DNA from 3 places in the Rhizobium sp. NZLR1b genome. Region 1 is predicted to be linked to each of the others. Evidence: predicted binding sites of a transcription regulator. Region 1 holds the regulator's gene; each other region holds the start of a gene.
The links. Region 1 encodes LexA, which represses DNA repair genes until DNA is damaged. Its sites were predicted from a motif close to TGTTCNNNNTGTGTTCNG; they were not measured.
Positions count from the first base shown of each region.

Region 2: a site for LexA is predicted at 2,380-2,397, ahead of HJB84_RS10040 (putative DNA modification/repair radical SAM protein). Genes of this name have one in related genera too.
Region 3: a site for LexA is predicted at 2,117-2,134, ahead of HJB84_RS09270 (ATP-dependent helicase). Genes of this name have one in related genera too.

Region 1 is NZ_JABDWC010000022.1:74,879-79,065, forward strand. Features, by position in the region: gene kdsA (3-deoxy-8-phosphooctulonate synthase) at 58-903, opposite strand; gene HJB84_RS25835 (VOC family protein) at 900-1,796, opposite strand; gene lexA (transcriptional repressor LexA) at 1,994-2,713, shown strand; gene HJB84_RS25845 (ComEC/Rec2 family competence protein) at 2,694-4,187, opposite strand, start outside.
Region 2 is NZ_JABDWC010000005.1:269,705-273,891, forward strand. Features, by position in the region: gene HJB84_RS10035 (UdgX family uracil-DNA binding protein) at 1-1,142, opposite strand, end outside; gene HJB84_RS10040 (putative DNA modification/repair radical SAM protein) at 1,142-2,374, opposite strand; gene greA (transcription elongation factor GreA) at 2,629-3,105, shown strand; gene HJB84_RS10050 (glycosyltransferase family 4 protein) at 3,133-4,187, shown strand, end outside.
Region 3 is NZ_JABDWC010000005.1:111,302-115,488, reverse strand. Features, by position in the region: gene HJB84_RS09270 (ATP-dependent helicase) at 1-2,074, opposite strand, end outside; gene HJB84_RS09265 (VOC family protein) at 2,338-2,814, shown strand; gene HJB84_RS09260 (PrkA family serine protein kinase) at 3,222-4,187, shown strand, end outside.

The DNA.
Region 1 (4,187 bases):
CCCTCGACCTGCATGTCTGAACGTCGCTATAGCACGAACATGTCAGGCTTTTGACTGTCAGCCCTTGGCGACAGCATCGAAGGCGAGCAGCTTTTCCAAAAGCCGCGGCATGTCTTTGAGATAGACCATGTTCGGGCCGTCGGACGGTGCGTTGTCGGGGTCCTGATGGGTTTCGACGAACACGCCGGCGATACCGGTCGCCACCGCTGCGCGCGCCAGCGTTTCCACAAATTCCCGCTGACCACCGGAGGAATCGCCCTGCCCGCCCGGCTGCGCCACGGAATGCGTTGCATCGAAAACAACCGGCGCGCCCATCGACGCCATGATCGGCAGCGAGCGCATGTCGGAGACCAAAGTGTTATAACCGAAGGAGGCGCCGCGTTCGCACAGCAGCACGTTCGGATTGCCGCTGGCATTGAGCTTCTTCAGGACGTTTTTCATATCCCAGGGAGCGAGGAACTGGCCCTTCTTGACATTGACGGCGCGGCCGGTCTCGGCGGCGGCGATCAGAAGGTCGGTCTGGCGGCAGAGGAAAGCCGGGATCTGCAGGACATCGACCACTTTTGCCACCGCGGCGCATTGCTCGGCGGTGTGGACGTCGGTCAGGACGGGAAAACCGAACTCCTTCTTCAGGTCGGCGAAGATCTGCATGCCCTTTTCAAGCCCGATGCCGCGTTCGGCAGAGAGCGAGGTGCGGTTTGCCTTATCGAAGGAGCTCTTGTAGACGAGACCGATGCCGAGTTTGGCGCAAAGCTCCTTCAGTGTGCCGGCAACCATGAAGGCGTGGTCGCGGCTCTCCATCTGGCAAGGGCCGGCAATCAGCGACAGGCGGCCGGTATTGGAAAATGTGACCTGGCCTGCGCCCTCGCCGATCCTGACTTCGGAATTCGTATCAGTGCTCATCGTGTTTCCTCGAAGGCGAAGAGCGTGCCCTGCCCGGGCGCGGGCTTCACCAGAATGCGATTGTTCTTGCGCGTGTAGGTCACTCCGTTAGCAGCCAAATGCGCTTCTGTCACGGCAAGATCGGTGACGGCAAAGAGGATAGCCCGGCCGCGCAGGCCGCGGTCGGCGGATGCGACGGCGATCTCGAAATAGGCCTCCAGCCCTTCCGGCGTCATCAGGCTGATTTTCGCATTCGGCGCCGCGATATTAACGCCGAAACCGGTTTTCTCGACGGCCGATTGCGCCGTTGCAAGGCTGACGAAGGCGGCGAATGCAGAGGGGTCCGGCGCGCAAAGCGCGATCTCGGCAATGCCGGTGACGCCATTGGCATGCGTCTCTAGCGCACCGCGATCGGCCGGCAGAGGATTGATGCGCTCAACACAGAAGAGGAAGAAATCCGGCGCGCGCAACTCAGCGGCAAAGGCCAGCTTGAAGCCGGCCATGGTCTCGGAACCGTCCGGCATTTTCATCGGCCGGCTGAACTGCAGCATGTCGCCGGCGCTCGATCCGCTGCCGACGAAGCTCCGATGAGCGCGGCCGGCATCCTCGGTGCCGAACGCCACCGCCGAAAGCCCCTCCTCGCCACAGCGGAAGCGGAAGGCCCGATTGCGGGCGGTGAAGACATTGCCTTGCCGCGCCGATGCCTCGCTCTCCTCGCGGCTGGCGATACCGAGCGGCTCCAGATAGGTCTTGTCGGCAAAGAAGACGCAGGCATTCTCCGTTCCGAAGGGATGGCGGGCATCGGCGGCAACGGTGAAGCCAAGCTTGCCGAGCCTTTCGCGCGCCAGGTCGATATTGACAACGGGCAGCACGACATGATCCAGCGGGTGCGGTTTGGCCGAGTGCTCGTTCATGATATCCCTCCCTGAAACGCCAAGAGGGTGCGACAGCGCCACCTTCAATGCAAGACATGTGCGCCAATCCGGCGAATGAAAATAAAAAACTCAACGAGTTGGCGGCAAGTTTTACGGAAATTTAGCTACTTGCGGAACACATATGGAACATATAGTGTTCTGTTCTGGATTTGTTTCAATCAAGGGGTCACACGTCGATGCTCACGCGCAAACAACAGGAGCTCCTGCTTTTCATTCATGAGCGCATGAAGGAATCCGGCATTCCGCCCTCTTTCGACGAAATGAAGGATGCCCTGGATCTGGCCTCGAAATCCGGCATTCATCGTTTGATCACAGCGCTTGAAGAGCGTGGCTTCATTCGCCGCCTACCGAACCGCGCCCGGGCGCTCGAGGTCATCAAGCTTCCGGAGGCCTACAGCCCGAGCATCCAGCCCCGGCGCGGCTTTTCGCCAAGCGTCATCGAGGGCAGCCTCGGCAAGCCGCAGCCGGTCGCCGCCCCCGCTCCTGCAAAACCGGTCGCCGATAACGGCAACTCCGTCTCCGTGCCGGTCATGGGCCGGATCGCTGCCGGCGTTCCGATCTCGGCGATCCAGAATAACACCCACGACATCGTCGTTCCCGCAGACATGCTCGGCTCCGGCGAACATTATGCGCTGGAGGTCAAGGGCGATTCGATGATCGACGCCGGCATCTTCGACGGCGACACGGTAATCATCCGCAACGGCAGCACCGCAAGTCCCGGCGACATTGTCGTTGCCCTGGTCGATGACGAAGAAGCGACGCTCAAACGTTTCCGCCGCAAGGGCGCCTCGATCGCGCTGGAGGCTGCCAATCCGGCTTATGAGACCCGGATTTTCGGGCCGGACCGCGTCAAGGTGCAGGGCAAGCTCGTCGGCCTCATTCGCCGCTATCACTGACATTGGAGAGGCCGGATTCGGCAAAACTGTTGCTGCGCCAGTCATAGGCGCGATGGCGCTTCCATGGGCGCGACAGGGTTTCGAATGCGGTCACGACCTCCAGGCCGGCATCGGCGAAGCGCAGCTCGACGGAGCCAGTCCTGCGCAGCGTCTCACCGGTAAAGAGCGTCGCTCCTGATCGGCAGCTGTTGAACCGCAGGCGGACCGACGTCACGACGATATCCGCCGCGTCGCAAGCCGGACCGAGATAGGCAGCGTTGTCGATGACGGCAACCACATGACCATTGCCGAGCCTTGATGTGCACCAGGCCTTTTTGACGCAGGAAAAGCGGTTTGCTTCACCACCGGCGACAGCCGCCCGCATCGCCGCCCTCGCTTCATTCTGCTGATCGCGGGAAAGCCTGACGCGGCGGTCGTCTCCCTCCGGCGGGACAGCGGGACCATCCAGCATTTTCGGCGGGAAATGCGTCGGCAGGACAAGTGCTCTCTGCCACTGATCGAAGATGAAATCCGGCGGGTTTTCGCGGTTGGAAGCGATTGCCGCAGCCGCGACCACTGCGACGAGACTGCCATCCTCCGAAATCACCAGATCCGGCGCCCGGGGAAGCGGCAGAAGCAGCACGCCGAGCGTAGAGACGGCGATAATCGATGTGCCGATATGGCGCAGCCGGGTGCGCAGCAGCGTCAGCAGCAGAAAGCCGGCCACGGCGACAGCGAAATACCAAGCCGGCAAGCGGCCGATGCCGATATCACCGCCCCAACCGGACACCGTTTTGGCGACCGCAATCACCAGGTCGAGGCCGAGGCCGACCACCTTCCAGAGCGGAACGTCCAGACCGAACGGCATGAGCAACATCGCCAGCAGCCCGGCCGGCATGACGATGAAGGAGATGATCGGCATCGTCGCGAGATTTGCCGGCAGCCCGTAAGCGGTCAGGCGATGAAAATGTTCGATCGAAAACAGCGCCGTGGAAAAACCGCCGATCAGCGAGGTCAGGAAGACGCCGCCGAAGAAGCCGGCGACGGCAACGACCGGTCGGAAGACCGGCAGTTTCAGCAAGGCGTTTTCGCGGACGCGCCGGTCCTTCCACAGTTGATAACCCGATACGAGTGCCAATGTCGCGGCAAAGGACATCTGGAAGCTCGGGCCCAAGACTTCGGACGGCGAAATGGCGATGATGACGAGCGCCGAGAGAACGACATTGCGCAGGCTGATCGACGGCCGGTCGAAGAAGACGGCGACCAGCATGATCGCCATCATGATGAAGGCACGTTCGGCCGAGACCCCGAAGCCGGAAATCAGGTAGTAGGCGGTGACGGCGCTGAGCGCGCCGGCGGCGGCGATCTTCTTTGTCGGATAGGCCTGAGCGACGCCCGGAAAAAGGCTGAGCAGCATCCGGAAGCCGACGAAGAAGATGCCGGCCGACAGCGCCATGTTGAGGCCGGAGATCGCGACAATATGAGCAAGGCCGGA
Region 2 (4,187 bases), on a different contig from region 1:
CGGCGTTTGCCGCGCGGCTCATATTTGAAATGCTTGACGGCATTGGTAACGTAAAGCGTCGAGCGGTCGATGCCCGCCTCGGCGATCACCTGGTCGAGGAGCCGGCCGGCCGGCCCGACGAAGGGGCGTCCTGCTATATCCTCCTGGTCGCCCGGCTGCTCGCCGACGAACATCACCTCTGCATCGCGCGGTCCCTCCCCGAAGACGGTCTGCGTCGCCTTGGCATGAAGCGGGCAGCGGGTGCAGACGTCAGCTTCCGCGCGCAACGCTTCCAGCGTGCCGGCCGGCGCCTCGGGTTCGGCAGGGATATTGCGCGCCACGTCCTGCAGGCGGTCGTGAAAGGGCAGCGATTGCGTCGCCTCGCGCGCGGCCATGGCCCGCACCTTGCTCTCCGCCGATGCGATCAGCCCGGGGATGAGGTCGGCCTCCGGCAGGTTCTTCCAATATTTTTTTGGCATTTCCGCTTGCATCGCCTTCAGCTTCAATCGCGCCGGGTTGAAGATGCTGGCATAGTAGGTGCGCCAGAGTTCATCGGTGGCATCGGTGAGATTGGGCTTCTCGCATGGCGCGTTGCTCATCGTCAGCCGCTCGCCGTCCCAGGCGGCCGACCCCTTGGGCGTGACGATCAGCCAATCCATGTCGGTGAAACGGCGCTGGAAGAAGGGCGCCGTGCGCCGGACGATATGGTGGTCCGGCTCAAACCAGGCGAGGAATTTTCGACGATCTGCCGTTGCGGCACCAACCTCCTTGAAGCGGACGAAAGCGGTCATCTTGTGCGCGTCACGCCGAACGTTTTTCGCCATCAGCCGGGCCCGCACGACGTCCTCGTCGGAGGCCACTTCCAGCAATTGCCGGTCCAGTTGCAGTCGCCAGAGCAGTCGGTAAAGCAACGAGAACCGTGCCGGATCGGAATGGCAGAGAACCGTTTCCGCCAGCTCGATGAAGGCCGGCGGCACCGTCATTGGCTTGCGTGTTATCGCAGGCGTCGGCGGCATGGCGTCGCGTTGAAATGCAAGATCCGGCTCCGCGGCTTTTTCGCGCCAATCGATTTCATCAGGCAATATGCCGGCGGCGGCAAAAGCGCGCGCGGCATCGCGCCATTCGGCAAGCTCGCCCCGTCCTGCAAGCACGACCCGGCGCATCACAGCAACGACAATTGTTCGGGTTTCGGCTCGAACATGGCGCGAAGGTCCGGCCGGTCGATCAGCCGGCGCGGCGACCAGCCTTCCGCCGAGATGAAAGATTGGACCTTCTTGATCGACACGCCGAGCCGCGAGAGATCGTCGAGCCGCAGGCGACGAAACCGGCGTGCCGAAACGATCGCTTTGACGGTCTTGGTCCCGAGACCCGGCACACGCAGCAACCGCTCGCGCTCGGCCCTGTTGATATCGACGGGAAAATCGGCGCGGTTGGCGAGCGCCCAGGCAAGTTTGGGGTCGAGGTTAAGATCGAGCATGCCGCCCACCTGGTTGGCGGTGATCTCATCGATGCCGAAACCATAGAATCGATAGAGCCAGTCGGCCTGATAGAGCCGGTGTTCGCGCATCAGCGGCGGTTTGATCAGCGGCAGGTTTTTGGACGAATCCGGGATCGGGCTGAAGGCGGAATAATAGACACGCTTCAGGCCGTAGCTGCTGTAAAGCCTGCCGCTGGTCGCCAGGATCGTCGCATCGTTCGCTCCGTCGGCGCCAACGATCATCTGCGTGCTCTGGCCGGCCGGCACGAAACGCTGACGCTTCTTTGTCTGCAGCGTCGGTTCGCCGGCGGCTTCGATCTTCAGCCTGAGATCGCCCATTGATCGGCGGATATTGGCGGGTTTCTTTTCCGGCGCAAAGCGGCTGATGCCGTTATCCGTCGGCAACTCGATATTGAGCGACAGCCGGTCGGCATAGAGTCCCGCCTCCTCGATAAGACGCGGCGATGCTTCGGGGATTGATTTCAAATGGATATAGCCGCTAAAATTATGCGTCACACGCAGTTCGCGGACGATGCGGACCATCTCTTCCATCGTGTAGTCGGACGAACGAATAATGCCCGAGGAAAGAAACAGGCCTTCGATATAGTTGCGGCGGTAGAATTCCAGCGTCAGCCAGATGACCTCCTCGGGCGTGAAGCGCGCCCGTTCGACATTGCTCGACGAACGATTGACGCAATAGGCGCAGTCGTAGACGCAGAAATTGGTCAGCAATATTTTGAGAAGCGAAATGCATCGCCCATCCGGGGCATAGGCATGGCAGATGCCGGACCCCTCGGTCGAGCCGAGCCCGCCGCTTGCCGCCGAATCGCGTTTCACCGTGCCGCTGGACGCGCAGGAAGCATCATATTTCGCTGCGTCGGAAAGGATGGCCAAGCGTTCTGTTAGCGACTTCTTCATTAGAATGTTCACTATATGTTCCTTAGAACAAAGTCAACCGCGGTGGTCCGATCTTTTGCTGGTTTTTGCGACGGACGACCCGCTGTCGCGGCGGCTCGCATTTCGTTTATCCGAATTTTCTGGAAATCGGCCTTGGCGATCTGCTATAAGCACTTAACTAGGATTGTGGCACGGTTCCGAAGCTCCCCTTCGGGACCTGTTTTCTTTTGTGTTTGCGCCTAACTGCGTGGATACAAGGAGTGAAGGACAGAAAAATGGTTGAAAAGGTACCAATGACACCGGGTGGCTTCGTCAAGCTGCAGGAAGAACTGCGCTGGCGTCAGCAGGAGGAGCGCCCTCGAATCATCGAGGCGATCGCCGAAGCCCGTGCCCATGGCGACCTTTCCGAAAACGCCGAATATCACGCCGCCAAGGAAGCCCAGAGCCACAATGAAGGCCGCATCAGCGAACTGGAAGACCTGACGGCGCGCGCCGAGGTCATCGACCTGACGAAGATGTCGGGCGACAAGATCAAGTTCGGCGCCAAGGTGAAGCTCGTCGACGAGGACACCGAGGAAGAAAAGACCTACCAGATCGTCGGTGACCAGGAAGCCGACGTCAAGGCCGGCCGCATCTCCATCTCCTCCCCGATCGCCCGTGCGCTGATCGGCAAGGAGGTCGGCGATTCCATCGAGGTCAATGCGCCCGGCGGCGCCAAGGCCTACGAAATCCTCCAGGTTTCCTGGGGCTGATTGGCCGCCAGATACGAGACCCCTCCCGTGCCGGACATTCGTGACGTCGAGATCATCGCGCCCAATTTCAAGCGCCGGCTCTCCGGCGTCACCTCGACCATCGTCCAGCTCATCCCCTGCCAGATCCGGCTCGGCATCAGGATCGCAACTCTCGGTCCCGGCCTGCCGGAGGGCCTGCCGAAACTGAGATGGTCACAGCTCCTCGGCCTCTGGCGCCAGCCGGCGCGCCGGCGCCAGCGCGTCTGGCACGCCCGCCGCAACAACGAGATGGCCGTCGGCATAATGCTTCGCCATCTCCTGCGCATGCAGCTGAAGCTGCTTTTCACCTCGGCCGCCCAACGCCGCCATACCGCCTATACGAAATGGCTGATCCGCCGCATGGACGCTGTTATCGCGACCAGCGACCGTTCCGGCTCGTTCCTCGAGGTGCCGCACACGGTCATCCAGCACGGCGTCGACCTTGCCCTGTTCCATCCGCCGGAAACGACAGACGACGGCATCGCCGCTGCCGGTCTGCCCGGCCGCCATCTCGTCGGCTGCTTCGGCCGCGTGCGCCATCAGAAGGGCACCGATCTTTTCGTGCAGGCGATGATCGAACTCTTGCCGCAGCATCCCGAGTGGACGGCGGTCGTCTCCGGCCGGGTAACGGCGGAGCACACGGCATTCGCAGACAGGCTCAAGGCCGATGTCGCCGCCGCCGGGCTTAGCGACCGTATCCTCTTCCTCGGCGAAGTGCCTGATATCAAGGTCTGGTATCGCCGCCTGACGCTTTACGTCGCCCCCTCCAGAAACGAGGGCTTCGGCCTGACGCCACTCGAAGCCATGGCCTCGCGCACTGCCGTCGTGGCATCGGACGCGGGCGCCTATTCCGAACTCGTCGTCACGGGCGAGACAGGGGCGGTGATCGCCGCCGGCGATGGCAAGGCGCTGACTCGGGCCATCGCCCCCTATATCGCAGATCCCGGTCTGGCGATCGCGCATGGCGAGAATGCACTGCGTCATGTCAGGGCGCACTTCGCGCTGGAGAAGGAAGCGAGTGCGATCGGCGCCGTTTACGACCGGCTTCTTGGCGACAATAACCG
Region 3 (4,187 bases), on a different contig from region 1:
CGACATGGGTTTCCGGCAGTTCGTCGAGGAAACGCGAGGGCAGGGTTGACTGCCAGAGGCCGTGGATGCGCCGGTTGGAGACGAACCAGATATGGCAGCGGTGTTTGGCGCGGGTGATGCCGACATAGGCAAGGCGGCGTTCCTCCTCCAGGCCGGCGCGACCGCTTTCATCCAGCGCGCGCTGATGCGGGAAGAGGCCTTCCTCCCAGCCGGGGAGGAAGACGGTGTCGAATTCCAGCCCCTTGGCCGAGTGCAGCGTCATGATCGAGACGGCATCGAGATTCTCGTTGGTCTCGGCGTCCATGACCAGCGAGACGTGCTCGAGGAAGCCGCGCATCGACTCGAAGCTTTCCATCGAGCGGATGAGCTCCTTCAAGTTCTCGAGGCGGCCGGGGGCTTCGGCACTCTTGTCGTTCTTCCACATGTCGGTATAGCCGGACTCTTCGAGGATCTGCTCGGCAAGTTCGGTATGCGGTGTGTTTTCAAGCAGTTCCTGCCACCGGCGGAAAGATTGAATCACATCGAAGAGTGCCTTTCGCGCCTTCGGCTTCAGCTCATCCGTTTCGATGATGTCGGCGGCTGCCGCAAGCATCGGGATATCGCGGGCGCGCGCGTAGTCATGCAGCGCGCGCACCGTCGTATCGCCGAGGCCGCGCTTCGGCGTGTTGACGATGCGTTCGAAGGCCAAGTCGTCGGCGGGCTGGGCGACCATGCGGAAATAGGCCATCGCATCGCGGATCTCCAGGCGCTCGTAGAAGCGTGGGCCGCCGATGACGCGATAATTGAGGCCGAGGGTGACGAAGCGGTCTTCGAATTCGCGCATCTGGAAAGAGGCGCGCACGAGAATCGCCATATCGTTCAGCAGATGCTTGCCGCGCTGAAGCTGCTCGATTTCCTCGCCGATGGCGCGGGCTTCCTCCTCCGAATCCCAGGAGGCGTGGACCTGCACCTTGACGTCGTTTGGATCGGAGCGGTCGGTAAACAGCGTCTTGCCAAGCCGCCCTTCATTATGGGCGATCAAATGGGCAGCAGCCCCGAGAATATGTTCGGTCGAGCGGTAGTTGCGCTCGAGCTTGATGACCTTGGCGCCGGGGAAATCCTTTTCGAAGCGCAGGATATTGTCGACCTCGGCGCCGCGCCAGCCATAGATCGACTGATCGTCGTCGCCGACGCAGCAGACATTCTGCTTCTCGCCCTTGGAGCGCTGGGCGAGAAGCCTCAACCACATATACTGGGCGGTGTTGGTGTCCTGGTACTCGTCGACGAGGATATAGCGGAAGCGGCCGTGATATTCCTTCAAGAGATCCGGGTTCTTGCGGAAAATCGCGATCGGATGCATCAGCAGGTCGCCGAAATCGCAGGCGTTCAGCGTCTTCAGGCGTGCCTGATAGGCAAAATAGAGATCGCGGCCACGGCCATTGGCAAAGGCGCGGGCATCGCCCTCAGGGATATCGGCAGGGCCTAGACCCTTGTTCTTCCAGGTGTCGATCATGCCGGCGAACTGCTTGGCCGGCCACCGCTTGTCGTCGAGGCCTTCGGCCTGGATCAGCTGCTTGATCAGACGGACGACGTCGTCGGTATCGAGAATGGTGAAATCGGAGCGCAGGCCGACGAGCTCGCCGTGGCGGCGCAGAAGCTTGACGCCGATCGAGTGGAAGGTGCCGAGCCAGGGCATTCCCTCGACGGCGCCGCCGACGAGCAGTGCGATGCGCTCCTTCATCTCGCGGGCGGCCTTGTTGGTGAAGGTGACGGCGAGGATCTGCGACGGGAAGGCGCGGCCGGTATTGAGGATGTGGGCAATGCGGGTGGTCAACACGCGCGTCTTGCCGGTGCCGGCGCCTGCAAGCACGAGGACCGGGCCTTCCAGGGTTTCGACGGCTTCGGTCTGCTCGGGGTTCAGTCCGGTAAGATAATCCGGCCGGGCGCCGCCGTCGCGGGCCGCCATCGCGCGAGCGGCAATGCCGCCGCCGGGGGCGGGCGCTCTTGCTGCGGGCGCGGCAGGCGGCTGCGGCTTGCGCGCCATCTCGTCCGGCTCTTCGTCGAAGAAGGGAATATCGTCGAAACTATTGCTCATGGCGCGTAATGTAGTGATTCGGGAAGGAAAGACCAGAAAAGATGTTCTGCTTTCATTCCCGAGCCACCGCTAATCCAAGCGGGTTACTGCGGGCGGCAAGGCCGCCGGCCGGCGCGGCTGCGCTCGCCATGTCGGCTGGAATGGGGCGAAAATTTCTAATCGCAGTCTGTCGGAACCGGCGCCGGCCGGGCGTCCTTGGATCGGGCTTGGATCATCGGGCAGTAGTCTGGGGACATGCTCATCAACAACAAGGAGGCTGTTGCATGGCGAAGGTCGTTTCAAATCTTTGGTTCGCGGAGGAAGCCCGTGAAGCTGTCGAATTCTACGTGTCTGTTATTCCCGACTCCAGGATCGGCCGCACCACCATATTGCCGGCGGAGACGCCGAGCGGACCTCCCGGCAGCGTCGAGCTGATTGAGTTCACACTCGGCGATCAGGCCTTCCTGGCAATGAAGGCCGGCCCGCTCGATAGCTTCAACCATTCCTTCTCGATCGCGATTCTCCTGGAAGGCCAGGCCGAGATCGATCGGATATGGGAAGCATTCCTAGCCAATGGTGGCACGCCGGAGGCCTGCGGCTGGCTGAAGGACCGCTGGGGCCTGTCCTGGCAGATCGTGCCGCGCATGCTTGCCGAGATGATCGCTGACGACAACCGCGAGCGGGCCAGGCGCGTGACCGAGGTGATGCTCGGCATGGTCAAGATCGATGTCGCTGCGCTGGAGAAGGCATTCAACGGCTGAATTGCCGCGGCGGGGGACGGTCGCGACGATTGGCTCACGGCCCGGATGCGCCCGTTTCCATCATGTCAGGAGCGGGTCGGCACGTGCTGGCCAGCATCGACTCTGCGCAGATTTGGCTGCCAATCGCCGATTTTTCCAGAGTTCGAATCACGGGCGACATTGCACACCCTTTTCATCTTTCTGTCACGTCGCGAAATGTGCTGATACCGCAGGGGTGCTTTTTTCAACTATAATGAGAAACAGTTTCGTAGAGTAAAAATAACCGGTGCATGCACGTTTTTGTGCGTTGCAAGAAACAGCCGGTGAGCGTCGAATATACCTACGAAATTATTGATTCTTAGGAACGTCGTAGCCATCTCGATGGTTATACGACTTTGAGCCTGCGGCATAACCTTAATGGAGGGCCCATGCTGAACGAATCCGTATTCGATGCGTTTACGCGCAGTTACGAAGCACGCCGCGAAACCGATATGTCGGTGGCCGAGTATCTCGATCTCTGCAAAAAGGACCCGATTGCCTATGCCAATGCGACGGAGCGCCTGCTCTCCGCGATAGGCGAGGCGCAAATGGTCGATACCGCCAAGGATACGCGGCTTGGCCGGATCTTCATGAACAGGACCATCCGGATCTATCCGGCCTTTACCGGTTTCCACGGCATGGAAGAGACGATCGAGCGCATCGTTTCCTTCTTCCGGCACGCGGCACAGGGGCTCGAGGAGCGCAAACAGATTCTCTATCTGCTCGGCCCGGTCGGCGGCGGCAAGTCTTCCTTAGCGGAGCGGCTGAAGCAATTGATGGAGGTTCATCCAATCTATGTGCTGAAGGCGGGCGACGAGATCAGCCCCGTTTTCGAAAGTCCGCTCAACCTCTTCGATCCGGAGACGATGGGGTCGCTGCTCCAGGAGCAATACGGTATCCCGCTGCGGCGCCTGAACGGGCTGATGAGCCCGTGGTGCCTGAAGCGGCTCGACGATTTCGGCGGCGATATTTCCCGCTTCCGTGTCGTCAGAGTTCAGCCTTCGCGGTTGCGCCAGATCGCCATCGCCAAGACCGAGCCCGGAGACGAGAACAATCAGGATATCTCGTCGCTGGTCGGCAAGGTCGACATCCGCAAGCTGGAGACCTACTCGCAGAACGATCCCGATGCCTACAGCTATTCCGGCGGGCTCAACCGCGCCAATCAGGGTATCCTTGAATTCGTCGAGATGTTCAAGGCGCCGATCAAGATGCTGCATCCGCTGCTGACGGCGACCCAGGAGGGGAACTATATCGGTTCCGAGAATATCGGCGCCATACCCTTCTCAGGCGTCGTCCTTGCGCATTCGAACGAAGCCGAATGGCAGACCTTCAAGGCCAACAAGAACAACGAGGCC